3 regions of the Centipeda dianae genome follow, and region 2 is predicted to be linked to each of the others. Evidence: riboswitches for the same ligand, from Rfam matches in the RefSeq annotation. Region 2 holds a riboswitch; each other region holds the start of a gene.
The links. Region 2 has a riboswitch for cobalamin ahead of QU667_RS10130 (methylmalonyl-CoA mutase family protein). Riboswitches for the same ligand answer to the same signal wherever they lie in the genome.

Region 1 (5,645 bases), 390 kb from region 2:
AGAGGGCGGTGTGCTACCGGAGCAGATTTTTGAGGATGGACATACGCTCGCCCGTGGCATGGTCATGGACGCTGCTCGGGGCGGCGGCGACGTGTGCAGAGACCTCGTTCATCCACGCCTCGGAGAAGAGGGGCTTGTCCATGAGGAGTTTTGCGACCTCCATGCGCAGGCGGTCCTCCGTGCGGTCTGTGCATGTTCCGCTGAGAACGCACGCGAGTACGTCGGCGACGAGTGCCATGTCTGCCGGGGCAAGACCGCGTGTGACTGCGCCGACGGTCGAGAGCCGCAGTGCCGAGAGCAGGATCTCCGACCGCATGGTCGGTATGCGGTCGGGCTTTACATAGACCCCGATGCGTCTGAGGCTGCGCACGGACTCCATGAGATCAACGCCCGCTGCGGGCGCAGCGAGGAGGAGGTGGGTCTCGGTGCCGCCCGCGAGGAGTTCGATGTCGCGTTCGCGGAGGGCGGCGGCAAGTGCGGCGGCAGAGGAGAGCACCTGCTCACTGTAGGTACGGAACTTCGGCTGTGCGGCTGCGTGCAGGGCAAAGCCGAGGGCGGCGAGGTGGTTCATGTGCAGGGCGCTGTGTCCTGTATTTGCGACGGCGGCATCCATGCGTGCGGCGAGCTCTTTTTTGCAGAGCAGGATGGCGCCGTCCGGTCCGCGGAGGGCATCGTTCGTCGGGAAACTCACGACATCGGCGCACGCGACGGGCGAGGGGATGAGCCCCGCCGCGACGAGCCCGACACACTGTCCGATGTCCACCCAGAGATAGGCGCCCACGGCACGCGCGACTTCGGTGAGCCGTTCGTAGTTCGGTATGCACGGATAGCTGACGGGGGAGAAGATGATGAGGCGCGGGCGCACGCGCTCGGCGAGCTGCATGACCTCGTCCCAGTCCACGCGCTGTGCGACGGGGTCGATGCCGAAGCTCTCAAAATGATAGTTCAGTCCCGCGCAGTGTTCCTCCTTCCTGCGGTTAAAGGAGAGGACGGTATCCCCCGGGTGCAGCAGTGCGAGAAATGCGACACGCGAGGCGGCGGCGATGCCCCCGAGGCGCACGACGGCGTGCTCGCTGCCGAACAGATCCTGTGCGCGTGTGCGTACCAGCTCCTCGATGGAGGAGGTATGCGCTGCGCCGTATGTATCAAGTGTGCTGTTGGCGAGTGCGCTTCCCTCAAGGAAGGCGGCAAGCGGAGAGATGGCGCTCTCGGTCGGGATCAGTGAGAGCGTGCAGCGTTGGCGGCAGATCTCGTCCTGCAGCAGGGTAAAGATGGCGGGATCGAGTGCCTTCAGATGTTGAAGCATTTCTTCTTTTTTCATGGTAGATCTCTCCTCATGGATGCACAATGAAATGACAGGCATATCGGACGGATACACCTGTCATTGATGAACAGTACTGTTTTTCAGTTCCTATGGTTCACGGTCGTGCACGATGCGGAGCAATGCGCCTGCCGCCGTTTATATGTAGGGGGCGTCTGTCGGTGTTTCCGATCAGAACGGCCAGACGAGCGGGATGATGACAAGGCAGGTGATCAGCGAAACAAAGACCAGTGGGAGACCAACCTTGACGTAGTCCATGAAGCGGAACTGGCCGGGACCAAGGACGAGCGTGTTCGGCGGGGTTGCGACCGGTGTGGTGAATGCGCAGGATGCTGCGATGCCGATTGCCATGACGACAGGGTACGGCGAGACACCGATGGTCTGGGCGATGGAGATCGCGATCGGCGCGAGGAGCGCGGATGCCGCTGTGTTCGACATGAACTGCGTCAGGCCGCAGGAGAGGATGAACATTGCCGTGACGATGACCATGGGCGCGGGACTGCTGCCGATGAGCCCGACGACGAAGTCCGCGATGAGCTTGCCTGCGCCGCTGTGATCCATGGCGCTGGCGAGCGGGAGCATCCCCGCAAAGAGGAAGATGGTCGTCCAGTCCACGCCCTGATACGCCTGTTTCTCCGTGAGGCAGCCTGTGAGGACGCAGAGGAGACCGCCGATGATGGCGGAGGTCTGCATGGGGACGTTGATCTGCTTTTCGAGCACCATGGCGATGACGACACCGACGAGGATCGCGGCGCAGATCATCATCTTGCGCGGATCCTTTGCCTCCTCCTCCTCACCCGTAACGGCCTCGCTGTCCACGAGCCGGCGCGGGCAGAGTTTGCGCCCGATGGTCAGCATATAGATCATGCCGATGATCGAGAGCGGGACGCCGATCCATGCGAACTCGAAGAAGCCGAACGGCGTGAGCCCGCTCGCGCCGAGCGTCGCGCTCATGAGGATGTTCGGCGGCGTGCCGATCATCGTGATCGTACCGCCGACGTTCGCCGCGACGGCGAGCGCCATCAGCTGCGGTGAGACGGGCAGCCGCGCGGCGGCGCAGATCTGGATGACGACGGGCATGAGGCAGGCGACCGTCGCCGTGTTCGAGGACACGGACGAGAGGATGATCGTTATGAGCATCAGTGCCGCCATCAATGCACGTTCGTCATTGCCCGATTTTTTGACGACGGCGATGCCGATTTTTTGCGCGAGCCCCGTCTGGAACATCGCCGCACCGATGATGAACATACCGGCGAACAGGACGACGGTGGAGTTCGAGAGCCCGGAGAAAACCTGTGCGGGGGTGAGCACCCCCAAGAGTCCGAGCGCGATCGCCGCGCCCATCGCCGTCACGGCAAGCGGGATGATCTCGGTGGCGAAGAGGAACGCCGCCACGCCGAGAACCCCAAGTGTGAGCATTGCTGCATCCATGAATACATCTCCTTCATACAGTTCGTTGCGGATCGCGGTGATCCGATTAGTCTCCCTTGGAAATTTCAGAGACTTTCTTTTGACGAATTCTTATAATTCTCTCTCTCTTTTGGTTTTTCCTGCCAAAAACGGACGAACGACCTATGAAACTTTGACATTAAAAACATAAATAGCGGTTATGTTTTCCTTTCGTATATATATCATACCATTTATGTGGAACGAAAAACGATTGACAAACAGAGCGGCATTCACTTATACTGAAATCCAAACTTCATAAGCAGGTTCGGTACTCGAAAGAGTGTAACAGGGAAATCGGGAAGCGCGGCAATGCCGTGACTTCATAAGCCGATGCGGTCCCGCCGCCGTAATGCAGAGAAAACCTCAGGAAGCCGTGTGTGCGCGCTTCGACCACTGGGAAACCGGGAAGGTGAGGCGGACGATGATGCAGAGCCGGAAGACCTACCGAATCTCGTGCGCCGGAGTGCTGCGCCCCGTGGGGGAGCGTCGCTCTCCTCTGCATCCTGCGATGGACAGGACGGCAGGCTTTTTTCGTGTGGGAAAGCCCCGTCTGCCGTGGACGGGGCTTTTGTATATGAGCGCACGATGAAGATGGGGATGTGCATGGAGGAGCGCACGGGCGGAGATACCCGCGCAGCAGGGAGGAAATGGACATGACGAAACGAAAGCTGGCGCTTGCGGTCGCGCTTGCGGCTGTCGGCTCGATGTGGATGGGTGCGGCAAGCGCCGCAGAGAGGACGGATGCCCACGGGGGGACGCTCGACACCTATGAGCTCGCGCCCGTCGAGGTCGCGGGGGAGCGCGAGGCAGCGGTGGAGGAGGATGGGCCGGAGGGCGTTTTTGTCGCGCGTGAGGGCAGTGTCGGCTTCCTCGGCAGCAAGGACACGATGGAGACGCCGTTCACGACGACGAACATCACACAGGAGACGATCAAGTCGTTCGGCGATCCGAGCCAGCCGCTCGACAGCGTGCTTGCGGTCTCGCCGTCGATCCGCCCCGTGGGCAGCGTTCTGCACAACGATTTCCAGCACCGCGGATTCCGCTCGAACGGGACGAATACCTTTGTCAACGGCGTGCCGGGGATGTTCACGCAGTTCAACGCGCCGATGTATGCCGTGGAGAAGGCGGATGTGATCTCCGGTCCGAACAGCGGCATTGCGTCTACGGGAACGCATTATGAAACGAATGCGGCGGGCGGCATCATCAACTTTACGACGAAGCGTGCGGGCGAGGAGCCGATCACGCGTCTGACGCTGACGCACTCTGGGCAGAGCATGGCGGGGGCGTATTTTGACCTCGCACGCCGCTTCGGCGGGAACAAGGACTGGGGCGCACGCCTCATGGCGGAGAAGGTGGACGGCGAGACGGCGGTTGACGGGCAGAAGGTGAAGTCCGCGAGCATCTACGTCAATATCGACCACGAGGACGCAAAGAGCAAGACGAACTTCTTCACGGGCTACCGTCAGAATCAGGTGGCCGGCGGTCAGCGCTGGTTCAAGATTGGCAGTGGTGTCACACATCTCCCCGCCGTGCCGAAGGCATCGCGCAACTATGCGTTTGACGGCATGGACAAGGAGAGCTACGGCTGGATGGCGATTCTCAACCACGAGCAGAAATTCTCGGAGGCGTGGAAGGGCTTCGTCAACGCAGGCTACCTCAAGAACAAGCTGAACAAGAATGTCATGTACCGCTACAGTGCGCTCGTCATCAAGAATGACGCGGGCGATTTCGATCTTGAGGAGCAGACGACGACGACCCCGCAGCGCGCGAACTACATCCAGATGGGGGTGAACGGAAAACTCCGCGCGGGAAAGACGGAGCACGATCTGACCCTTGCGGTGGATCGCGCATGGCGGGAACGCGAGGCGGCAAAGAAGGGCGGTACCGTCTATAAACTCGGTACGGGCAATATCTATACGGGCGTTCTGAATCAGCATACGGCTCCGACGACGGCATACGAGGAGGCGATGAACAACAAGACCTCGATCAAGGGCATCTCGCTCGTCGATACGATCACGATCAACAAGTGGGATGTGCTGCTCGGCGTGCATCACCATGCGGCGAATGTGAAGGCATACGATTTGAATACGGGGCAGGTAAAGACGAGCGTGGATTCGAGTGCGACCACGCCGACCTATGCCCTCACCTACCGCCCGACGAAGGATACATCCGTCTATGTCAGTCATGCGGAGTACTTCGACGTCGGCTCGGTGGTCAGCAGCAAATATAAGAACAGCGGCGAGGTTCTGCCGCCCGCCAAGACGAAGCAGAACGAGATCGGCGTGAAGTATGCGAACCGGGATATGCTGTATACCCTCGCGTTCTTTGACATCACACAGGCGAACAACATCGATGTCATGCGCGGGGCGGACAAGTATCAGCTGCAGGACGGCGAGGAGCGCCATCGCGGCATCGAGTTTGGCGTGACGGGCAAGATTGCGCCGAAATGGTCGCTCGCGGCAGGGCTTTCCTATCTGCGTGCGACCTCCGAAAAGACGAAGGACGGCAAGAACAACGGCAGGACGCTCGACGGACAGCCGAACTGGAACGGGGCGCTCATGGTGCGCTATGCGGCGGACGAGAAGTTCAGCGCGTTCGGGCGCCTCTCGTATGCGGGCAGCGCGTGGACGTGCAATGAGAAGTTCAAGGTGCCGTCCACGGCTGTGCTCGATCTCGGCATGACGTATCGGACACAGATCGGCACGACCCCGACGACGTTCGGGCTGACGCTCTACAACGCGCTTGATCGGGAGTACTGGATCGCCTCGCGTGCGGCGGAGAGCCTCTATCTCTCCACGCCGCGCACGATTGCGCTCACGATGTCGATGGATCTTTAAGGACATAGCATGAACAGGAAGGGCAGAAATATTTCTGC
Region 2 (5,645 bases):
CCTTTTCGAGACGGTACTTGTTCACGCCGACGATGCTCTCGATGCCGGAGTCGATCTGCGCCTGACGGCGTGCCGCCGCCTCCTCGATGCGCATTTTCGGCAGTCCCGTCGAGATCGCCTTTGCCATGCCGCCGAGTGCCTCGACCTCCTGGATGTGCGCCCACGCGCGGCGGATGATCTCGTTCGTGAGCGCCTCAACGTAGTACGAGCCGCCCCACGGGTCGATGATCTTGCACACGCTCGTCTCATCCTGGATGTAGAGCTGCGTGTTACGTGCGATGCGTGCAGAGAAGTCCGTCGGGAGCGCGATCGCCTCGTCGAGTGCGTTCGTGTGGAGGGACTGCGTGTGGCCGAGCGCCGCGCCCATCGCCTCCATCGCCGTGCGGGCGATGTTGTTAAACGGATCCTGCGCCGTCAGCGACCAACCCGAGGTCTGACTGTGCGTACGGAGCGCCATCGACTTGTCGTTCTTCGCGCCGAAGGATTTGACAATCTTCGCCCACAGGACACGCGCCGCACGCATCTTTGCAATCTCCATGAAGTAGTTCTTGCCGATTGCCCAGAAGAACGAGAGACGCTTTGCAAAGTCGTCGACGGCGAGCCCCGCCTTGATGCCCGTACGGATGTACTCAAGACCGTCCGCGAGCGTGTAGCCCAGCTCGATGTCCGCAGGTGCGCCCGCCTCCTGCATATGGTAGCCGGAGATGGAGATGCTGTTGAACTTCGGCATATACTTCGTCGTGTACTCGAAGATGTCGCCGATGATGCGCATGGACATCTCCGGCGGGTAGATGTACGTGTTACGAACCATGAACTCCTTCAGGATGTCGTTCTGGATCGTCCCCGCCATGATCTTCTTGTCAACGCCCTGCTCCTCGCCCGATACGATGAAGAAGGCGAGGATCGGCAGAACGGCGCCGTTCATCGTCATGGAGACGGACATCTGATCGAGCGGGATGCCCGAAAACAGGATGTTCATGTCCAGCATGGAGCAGACGGAAACGCCCGCCTTGCCCACGTCGCCGACGACGCGCGGGTTGTCTGCATCATAGCCGCGATGGGTCGGGAGGTCGAACGCGATGGAAAGACCTTTCTGCCCTGCGGCGAGGTTGCGACGATAGAATGCGTTCGACTCCTCTGCCGTCGAGAAGCCTGCGTACTGGCGCACCGTCCACGGACGGAACACGTACATCGTGGAGTACGGGCCTCTGAGGCACGGCGGGATGCCGCTCGCAAAGTCGAGGTGGTTCATGTGCGCGTATACATCGTGATCATAGAACGGTTTCACGGGCACACGCTCCATCGTCTTGTGCGTGAGCGCCTCAAACGTCCGCCCCGTCGCCCCCTCGAAGAGGGCGCGCCACTCCTTGGAGTCTGCGGACGGGCTTTCGCCGAGGCTCATCCCCGTGAAATCCGGGTTCGTAAAGCCTGCCATTACGCAATCATCCCTTTCTTTTTCTGAAGGCTCTCAAGCACCTCATAGCAGTTCGCACGGACGGAGATGTATTCGTCAATGCCCGCTTCCTTGTACGTTTCAAGCAGATCTTTCGGCGCAGCGCCCGCGAGGAACACGCGCGCATTCGGCAGTACCTCGTGGAGCTTCGGCGCGAGTGCGGGGACGATCTCGGGGTAGGTCGCATCCGTGGAGCAGATGACGACCGCATCCGCACCGCTCGCACGTGCCGCATCCGCCGCCTCCTCGACGGTCTTGAACCCGTCGTTCGTCAGCACCTCGAACGCACCGACCTGCAAAAAGCCCGTGGTAAAGTCCGCGCGCGCCTTGTGCTGCGGGATCGGACCCATGTTCGCGAGGAAGATCTTCACGTTGTCGTTCTTCTCCGCCTTGTAGTCCTCCGTGCGCCTTCGGAGCGTTTCGAACCGCTCGCTCCAACGGTGCGGCGCAATCGCAGCGATCTGCTCCGCGCCCTTCCCTTCCGTGACCGCCGCCATGAGCTCTGCAATCGTCGCTCCCGCAAGCGCCGCCTCGATGCCATGGTCAAGGGTGCCGTCCGCCTTGAATGCCGCAAGCGCCTCATCGCGATGCACCGTGTCGATGTCCGAGAGATACGCCTCGATGTCTTTCGTGCGCTGTTCCTTGAGCGCCGCCGTGTCCTCAGGACGCGGGTCGAGCAGGGTCTCCGTCATGTTCGGGTACATATTGTTGCCGACAATGCGATCCTTGCGCAGATCCGCACTCTTAAAGCGGCTCTCAAGCACCTTGGCGATGCCCTCCTGCACGAAGCCGCTGCGCAGTGCCGCGACGATGCCGCCCTGCTTCTCGATCTCTTGGAACTGCGCCCAGATTTTTTCCTTCATCTGGCGCGTCAGCGTCTCGACCGCCCACGAGCCGCCCGCGGGGTCGATGGGCTGGAGGAGGCCGAACTCCTCTTGGAGCATGATCTGGATGTTGCGTGCGATGCGGCGCGAGAACTCGTCCCCCTTGCGGATCGGCTCGTCGAACGGCGCACTCTCGAACGAGTCGATACCGCCCACGACGCCCGAGAAGATCTCCGTCGTATTGCGGAGCATATTGACATACGGATCGTAGATGGTCTTGAAGAAGAGCGCGGGGCGTGCGTGGATGTGCATCTTCTGCGATTCGGCGCTGCCGCCGAACGCCTTTACAATCTGCGCCCAGATCGGACGCACAGCGCGGAGCTTTGCGATCTGCAGGAAGAAGTTCGCGCCCATGGAGAAGCCGAACGCGATCTGCGCCGCCGCCTCGTCAATCGTCAGCCCGCGCTCGCACAGTGCGCGCAGATACGCCGCCGCCGTCGCCAGACACGCAGCGACCTCCTGCACATCGTTTGCGCCGCCGCTGCTGTAGACATCGCTGCGGACGAACACCGTCCTGACGCGCGGCGCATGTGCCGTCGCCCAACGTGCCGCCGCCGCGAGGCTGTCATAGTGGGCATCGAGGGAGGCGGGGAGCTTCCCGTCCGTCACGAATGCGCCGATGGGATCCGCGCCGATGATGCCATGCAGCTTCCCCACATCCTCGCCCGCCGCGCGACGCGCCGCCGCAACGAGGGAGAGCAGGGGGACGGCATTCGCGCCCGCATAGATATAGAGCGGGAATTTCGCAAGATCAAGTCCCGCGAGCATGGTGTGCATATCCTCGACCGTCGTGACACTCGTACCGAGGTCGCCGACCTTCTCCGCCTGACGCGCGTCAATCCCCGCACGTGAAGCGGAGTCAAGTACGATGTGGTAGATCGTCGAGCCCTTGTCGTTCTCGTGGCGCAGGAGCTCATTGTTCTCCGACGGCAGCGTCTCATCGCACGCCTGCGCGATGCCCCACGGCCGCCCGATGTAGCCTGCCGCGTCCACGCCGCGCAGGTAGTCTCCCATGCCGGGCATCACACTCTTCGGCAGGATCTCCTCCGTGTGTTTCCGCGTATACATCGGGTCGAAGGTGATGCCCTCGTAGGTCTTTGTGAACATCTTCTTCTCAAACGGTGCGCCCTTGAGGAGTGCCTCGCACGCGGCTTTCCACTCCTCGTCTGTGGGCGGCGTGAATTCATCGAGCGGAACGTCGGGGAAATCCTCAATGTCCGCCGATTTCTTCAGAAGTTTCTGAAGTTCCTCGTCACTCGACCGTTCTTTTTCTTCCGGCATAGTACGTCCTCCTTTAATTTATTGCGGGAAGGCTCTGTCCGTTCAATGGATGAACAGACTAAGAAAAAAGCAATTCTGGCATATTGCGCGGAATTGCATTCCTTGAAAAAAAATCGCCCTGAGCTTCCACCCTCAGAGCGTAGCTTCCATATAGGAAGCAAAACGAGAACTGAAAAGATGAGCAATGTTTCCCCAAGGAGCGCATACTCCTTCATCCCGGGGAAATCTCTGGGTATGGGATTCTTTTCACATACACACAGATCTCCTCAGGATCGTTCCACGCACCACCGGAATGTATGCAAAGAAAAAGCCCATTCCACGGTGTGCAGAACGGGCTTTTTCGGTATCGTTACTCAGTTCCCCATTTGGTTCGGTCTATGATGCCAAACTCTCTCTTGAGGCGAACGAATCCGCAAAATCTCCATCCCCATCACTCGCAGGTCAATCGGTGATTGTCAATCAAGCAGGTCTCCTGGCTCCAGTTCATCGCTCATCCACACCTTCCCGGAGATTTCCCCCCAGTGACTGCTGACGCAAGGTCAGCGCGTGGACTCGCTCCCTGTTACAGTGGCGTGACCGCTCCGGCTTATGAAGTCCATAACTCCCATACCGGATTCCCTATGAAGCAATCGAGGCTCTGTCAAACAAAACCTCTGCACTTGATCCAATACATATTTAGTTTTTATGGTACGATAGAATAGTACCACTAAAGACTTCCTTTGTCAACAAAAAAAGAATCACTGCGTGAATTATCTCACAGTGATTCCTTTTATGCATAAATTCAATTAGTCGATGACATAGACCTCGACGCTGCGACGGCCGAACTCAATCGCCTCGCCGTAGCCGGGGATGTAGAGGCGCGAGCCGAGCGGAATGATGTCGGGATCGACCGCGACGACGCCGCGGCGGGCGACCATGCCCGTCGCCGTGACACCGCTGCCGCCGCCGTCCCCCGGAAGGTACGCCGATGCGTACATCGTGTATGCCGCACGGTAGCGCGGAATGCCGCGGCTCACGCGATCCGCCTCGCGCTCACGCGCACGGCGCTGTTCGGCTGCCTGCTCGTTCTCCGTCAGTTCGATCACAAGATCCGCCGTGACGGGGGTATCCATGGACGGTGTTACGTCCACCTCATGCGGGTTATAGCCGTACTCCGCTATGACATCGCCGACGGTGCGCCCGCTCGTCATAACCTGCTGCGTGTCATCCCAGAACGAGATGCTCACGGGAACGGCACGGCGCACAGAAATCTCGGTATGGCGTTCCCCCTCGTTGTGAAACACCTCGTAGGTGTCCTTCGCACCGAGCTGTACGCCAAGCTTCTCAAAAATATCATCGGGTCTCGTCTGCACCGTCATGTCGGTGATGGTCTTGCCGTCCACGTGCACGCTCACGCGCTGCATATTCTTCGGCAATCCGTTCATCGTGAATCCGCTGGAAAAAAGCATCATCCCCGCCAACGTAGCGCAGAACAAGGTGTTTTTCTTTGTCTGAATCAGCTGTCCCAGTTTCTTCCACTGCATAGAACTCCCCCTTTGCTGATGGCATTTTCCCACTTTACGCTGAATTTTTCATGAAAAATGGGATTCAGAATATTTTCAGCCCGTGTTTTCACACCTTTCCCGCCACTGAGAAGGATATTCGTCCCACACAAAAGCCCTGCACGCAGAGAATTTCTCCACGCACAGGGCGATGATATACGATAGAACAAGAAAATCGTTGGAATGCTGTTTCAAAGAGCTAGGGAAGCACCGATAAATTCAGCCGTGCCATCTTGGCGTATCTTTTTCGCCCTCTCATTGTCGACAAATCCTCCACATAGCCCTTGCTATGAGTCCGGTTTGTCTCCTTGACAGGGCAAAAAATCTGCACCAATCTGACAGACTTCATTTTATCAGCGATTCCCTAGGTACATCGGGCTTGCGCCGTGCGTCATCCCACACCCAGCTTCGGATACAGCCGCCGCGCGTTCTCCGTTGTGTACGTCGCGACCTCCTCCACACTCTCTTCGCGCAGCTCTGCGATCT
Region 3 (5,645 bases), 340 kb from region 2:
GCCGCTGCCTCCTCGTAGCCGCTCGTGCCGTTCGCCTGTCCCGCCGAGTAAAGCCCCGCGACACGTTTTACGGCAAGGGACGGCGTGAGTTGCAGCGGATCCAAACAATCGTATTCGATAGCATATCCCGGGCGCATAATGCGTGCGTGCTCAAGTCCCGCGATGGTGGTGAGAAACGCCTCCTGCACATCCGTCGGCAGACTGGTGGACATCCCCTGTACATAAATTTCGTTCGTATGCAGTCCCTCGGGTTCGAGGAAGAGCTGGTGGCGATCCTTGTCCGGGAAGCGTGCGATCTTCGTTTCGACGGACGGGCAGTAGCGCGGCCCGATCCCCTCAATCACGCCGTTTGCCATCGGGGCGCGGTGGAGGTTCGCACGGATGATCGCGTGCGTTCTCTCATTTGTATAGCTGAGGTAGCACGGTGCCTGTTCATCCGGCATCGCATCCGTCAAAAAGGAAAATGCGGGCGCAGCAGGGTCGCCCTCCTGTATGGCAGTTTTGCCAAAGTCAATCGTGCGGCGGTCAACGCGTGCGGGCGTGCCGGTCTTAAAGCGCATGAGCGTGAGACCGAGCATCCGTAGCGCGTCCGAGAGCGCCATCGCGGGGCGCTGCCCGTTCGGACCGCTGTCGTAGATGGTCTCGCCGAGGATGATGCGCCCGCGCAGATACGTCCCCGTGGCGAGGATCACGGCGCGTGCCGTGAGGCGTTCGCCCGTCTCGCAGCGGATGCCCGTGACACGCTTTTTCCCCGCAGTTTCCTCTGTGAGAAGCTCCGTCACAAGCAGCTGGCGTACATCGAGGTTCTCGGTGTTTTCAACCGTCTCCTTCATGATGCGCTGATAGAGGAACTTGTCTGCCTGCATACGGAGGGAATGGACGGCAGGGCCCTTGCCCGTGTTGAGGAGGCGGCGCTGTATGCTCGCGCGGTCGGCGGCAATGCCCATCTCCCCGCCGAGCGCATCGATCTCGCGGACGAGGTGGCTCTTGCCTGGGCCGCCGACGGACGGGTTGCATGGCATCATGGCGATGTTGTCGAGCGAAAGCGTGACGATGAGGGTACGCCGTCCCATGCGTGCCGCCGCAAGCGCCGCTTCGACACCTGCGTGCCCTGCGCCAATGACGATAATATCATAATCTGTAGTACTGTTCACGTAATGATTTCCTTTTGGTTTTATCACATAAATTGTAATGTTTTTGTGTTATTCCTTTACCATAAAGTTTACGGGTACCTCGGCGAGATCCGTCTCCATGCGCCGCCAACGAACGCCCGCAGAGTCAAACATCCGCTTGGAGATCTTCGTCGCCTCGCTCACGGCGTATTTGTCCGAGAGGTAGACAACCTCGCGGATGCCGCTCTGGATGATTGCCTTGCAGCATTCGTTGCACGGGAAGAGCGACACGTAGATACGACAGCCCTTCAGTGACGTACTTGCGTTGAGGATGGCGTTGAGTTCGGCGTGCACAACATAGGGATATTTCTGCTCCGTGAATTCCCCCGTCCGTCCCCACGGGTACTCGCGGTCGTCGCAGCCGTTCGGCATACCGTTGTAGCCGACACCGACGATGTGCTTGTCCTCGTTGACGATGCACGCGCCGACCTGCGTGTGTGGATCCTTGCTGCGGTAGGCGGAGAAGATCGCAACGCCCATGAAGTATTCGTCCCAAGAGATAATCATGCTACTCTCCTTGCACTACATACATTTGTTTGATATAATGAAATAAGGCACTGCCAGTAACGGTAGGCGGCTAATCTTGCCCCTTTCAAATACGAAGGGGGGTGATGGTATGGGTATCTATGAGATGTTTGTGTTTCTCATTCTGCTCATTGCCTTGATCCTCGCGATCAAGTTCTAAACAAGAAAAATCCGCCGCACGCTTCCAACATGTAGGCGGATTATTCCAACTCTGAGGGGCGGCCGCCCATCGGCAGTGCCCTTTTTCTATGCTTATTTTACTTCAATTCGCGCAGTTCGTCAAGGCTTGCACTGCATACACGCGTTTGCTATAATGAGAAAAGGCACTGATAGGCGCAGTGGCAACTCAGCCCCCGAAAGGGGGGATCTGCATGGAGACCTACGAGTTCTTGACGTTTCTCGTTGTGTTTACCGTCTTAGTCTTATCCGTTAAACGATAAATGAGAAAGCCCCGCCTTGCGCTCCAAACTGCAGACGGGGAACTTCTCGCGTGTATAAGGGGCAACCGCTGAGCGGCAGTGCCCTTTTTCTATGCTTATTTTACTTCAATTCGAGCAGTTCGTCAAGGCTTGCACTGCATACATTTGTTTGCTATAATGAGAAAAGGCACTGATAGGCGCAGTGGCAACTCAGCCCCCGAAAGGGGGGATCTGCATGGAGACCTACGAGTTCTTGACGTTTCTCGTTGTGTTCACCATCTTAGTCTTATCCGTTAAACGATAAATGAGAAAGCCCCGCCTTGCGCTCCAAATCGTAGGCGGGGTAATCTCTGCTATAACATTGGGGGCAACCGCTGAGCGGCAGTGCCCTTTTTCTATGCTTATTTTACTTCAATTCGCGCAGTTCGTCAAGGCTTGCACTGCATACATTTGTTTGCTATAATGAGAAAAGGCACTGCTATCAAAAACGGTAGGCGGCTAATCTCGCCCCCGAAAGGGGGAATACACATGGATACCTATGAGTTCCTATCATTTCTCGTAGTATATACCATACTGATTCTGTCAGTAAAAAGATAAATGAGAAAACCCGCCTTGCGTCTCCAAACAATAGGCGGGGATTCTCTCCGGTTATATAGGGGGCGGCCGCCCATCGGCAGTGCCCTTTTTCTATGCTTATTTTACTTCAATTCGCGCAGTTCGTCAAGCATCTGACGCTCTTCCCACCTCTGTTCAAAAATTGAGAAGAAATCTCTGTTAATATAGGATTGACAAAACATGAAATATAAAATAGAATGATGTCAATTTGTATAAAACTATATAGAAAACAGGTGCCCGTGAGGGCTTAATAGGGAATTTGGTACAAGCCAAAGCGGTCCCGCCACTGTGAGGAGGAGCAGAGCTGCATGGGAGAAGTCCCGTCACTGAGGAGCGATCCTTGGGAAGGCGCAGCCGAGCGAGGAATCCGAGCCAGGAGAACTGCCTGTTTTGCGCGACCTGTAAGGAATCGCTGATAAAATGAAGTCTGTCAGATTGGTGTAGATTTTTTGTCTGAACAAGGAGATAAACCGGACGCATAGCCAAAGCTATGTGGAGGATTTGTCGACACAGTGCAGGCAAAAAAGATACGTCAAGATGGCATGGCTGAATTTATCAGTGCTTCCGGTAATCCACGAGCGATGGGGAGGGGAGCCGATACCGTGGCAACGCGGCGGCTTTCTTTGTGTGGGAAGCCTTTTTTTATGCAGTCGGTCAGCAATGCCGGAGGGTGTTGCATGGGATGGAAGGGCTATGCCCGATCAAGGAGGAAATGACGAATATGAAGAAGAGACATCTTACGCTTGCAGTCCTCGCAGGGCTCTTGTCCACGGGGGGGGGGCAGACCTCTGTCTATGCGGGACATGATGAGAATCTGCAGTCCTACACGATTGATAATATCGTGGTCGAGGCGGAGCAGACGATCAACCAGTTCGGCGACACGGTGACAGAGCAGTCCTACTACCGCACGGGCGGCGATGTGAAGGTCATCACGCGCGAGGAGATCGAGAAGCGTCACTACACGGATCTCACCGAGGCGATCAAGCGTATCCCGGGCGTGACGTTCCAGAACCCCGGCTATCGCGGCGGCGAGTACGGGTACCAGACCTATAACAACGGCGTGCTTATCAACGGCGACTCGCGTGTCGTCATCCTCATCGACGGGCGGCGCGTGGACAACCTCACGAGCACCCGCTTTAACAGTCGGAGCACCTCGGGCAGCAAGTCCACAGGGGTCAACCTCGACCAGATGCTCGGCATCGAGAGCGTGGACAAGATCGAGGTCATCAAGGGACCCGGCGCATCCGTCTATGGACCGGACGCGACGGGAGGTGTCATCAACATCATCACGCGCAAGGGCGCAGTCGAGCAGAAGGGGACGCTCGATCTTTCCACAGGCTCGTGGCACAAGCACAACTATGCGCTCACCCTCTCGGGTGCGCTGCAGGACGATCCGACCTTCCACTATTTCGGCACGGTGACAAAGACGATGAGCGGTGATACGGAGTATGTGGACGGCGAGACGGGCAGGACAGGTACGCTCGGCGGCTCGCGTTGGAAGGAAGAGGCGGTCAACATCCGTCTCGACAAGGATCTCGGCAAGGAGCAGAGCATCAAGCTCTGGTACAACTACAAGGCAGGCAAGGATGGCTACCCGATCTCGACGCCGCGTCTCAAATACTGGAATCAGGACGACTGGGAGCGTATTATCTTTGCAGCTGCCGTTGGCAAGCTGAACAGCAGTAATCAATTGGTCGGCGATCCCGCATTCGGTGACGCAGACAACCCGGGTTACGCGAACCTATATGCACTTGATGGCAAGGTATACAACTCGTTCAGTCGGTTTAAGAATAATGACTGGGAGCTGAAGTGGACATTCGACAAGGACAATGGTATGGAGAGTTTTGTTCGCCTCTATTACCAGAATCATCGCTACTCCTCTCGTGATAAATACAGATGGTCACTTAGTGATGACCCCGCCGCAGACTATCAGGCACGCTTTCCGGGCGGTGCGACGGCTGCCGAGCTGAAACAGTGGATTCGTGAAAATCTCGCACCATTCCCGGGCGGCGATCCGGCGAAGGTGCAGGAATGGCTGGAGAAGACCGACGGTACAGCCACAGAGCCGACGGGATGGCAGAAAGAACGTAATCAGGGCGTTCAAGTGCAGTATGCGCGAGCAATCGGCAAGAACGATGTTATTGCGAGCCTAACCTATGATCGTGCTAAGACTGTTGAAAAATACTATAGCCGGCGTACAAGAAAATATGTGGAATCTACAACGAGCCGTAACACGGTGATCGGCTATGTGCAGGACAAGATCCACATCACGCCGAACTGGGACCTGACCCCGGCGCTCCGCTATACTTACTACTCGGATTATGATTACACGGGCAATGCCGGATTCAAGGGAAAAGGAAAATCCCATCTCATCACACCTGTGCTCAATACGGAGTATCTGATCGATGATACGCTCAGCGTATATGGCGGTTGGACACAGATCTATCGTCCCGTGCGGCAGGGAGACTATACGACACTGCACGGCATCTACAAGACGCCGCTCGAAAATGAGCGTGGTGATGTGTGGACGCTTGGCGTACGCAAGGAGTTCTCGCAGCATTCCGCCCTTGCAGTTCATTATGACTGGACGCGGATGTCGAACGCGATTGCATCGTTCCCCATCTGGGATGCGTCGATTCCTGGTTATGACTACACGGCAGTCAATGCCCGCGAGGACAAGACGTCCTTTAACATCACGTTTGACCACGCCTTTGACAAGCACGTCACAATGAGTGCATCCTACTCGCATATGGATGATAAATGGCAGGTCAAGAGCGGCTGGAATGTCGATCCGAGCTGGGGGCTTAACGGCGAGGACGACATCAACACACAGATGAACCGCCTCCGCCCGCAGAACCACTATGCGCTCAACCTTTCCTATGAGAATCAGAAGCTCTATACGGGACTGCTGATG

Region 1: another riboswitch for cobalamin. It lies ahead of QU667_RS00380 (hypothetical protein); the one in region 2 lies ahead of QU667_RS10130 (methylmalonyl-CoA mutase family protein).
Region 3: another riboswitch for cobalamin. It lies ahead of QU667_RS00150 (TonB-dependent receptor plug domain-containing protein); the one in region 2 lies ahead of QU667_RS10130 (methylmalonyl-CoA mutase family protein).

The regions. Positions count from the first base shown of each region.
Region 1 is NZ_CP128650.1:77,169-82,813, forward strand. It holds gene QU667_RS00370 (serine hydroxymethyltransferase) at 14-1,321, opposite strand; gene QU667_RS00375 (SLC13 family permease) at 1,493-2,752, opposite strand; cobalamin riboswitch at 3,020-3,233, shown strand; gene QU667_RS00380 (hypothetical protein) at 3,224-3,427, shown strand; gene QU667_RS00385 (TonB-dependent receptor) at 3,424-5,607, shown strand.
Region 2 is NZ_CP128650.1:2,074,326-2,079,970, forward strand. It holds gene scpA (methylmalonyl-CoA mutase) at 1-1,435, opposite strand, end outside; gene QU667_RS10130 (methylmalonyl-CoA mutase family protein) at 1,435-3,618, opposite strand; cobalamin riboswitch at 4,064-4,296, opposite strand; gene QU667_RS10135 (ubiquitin-like domain-containing protein) at 4,404-5,141, opposite strand; gene QU667_RS10140 (secretion protein HlyD) at 5,359-5,508, opposite strand; gene QU667_RS10145 (TatD family hydrolase) at 5,551-5,645, opposite strand, start outside.
Region 3 is NZ_CP128650.1:25,236-30,880, forward strand. It holds gene mnmG (tRNA uridine-5-carboxymethylaminomethyl(34) synthesis enzyme MnmG) at 1-1,154, opposite strand, end outside; gene QU667_RS00140 (deoxycytidylate deaminase) at 1,203-1,679, opposite strand; cobalamin riboswitch at 2,946-3,134, shown strand; gene QU667_RS00150 (TonB-dependent receptor plug domain-containing protein) at 3,453-5,645, shown strand, end outside.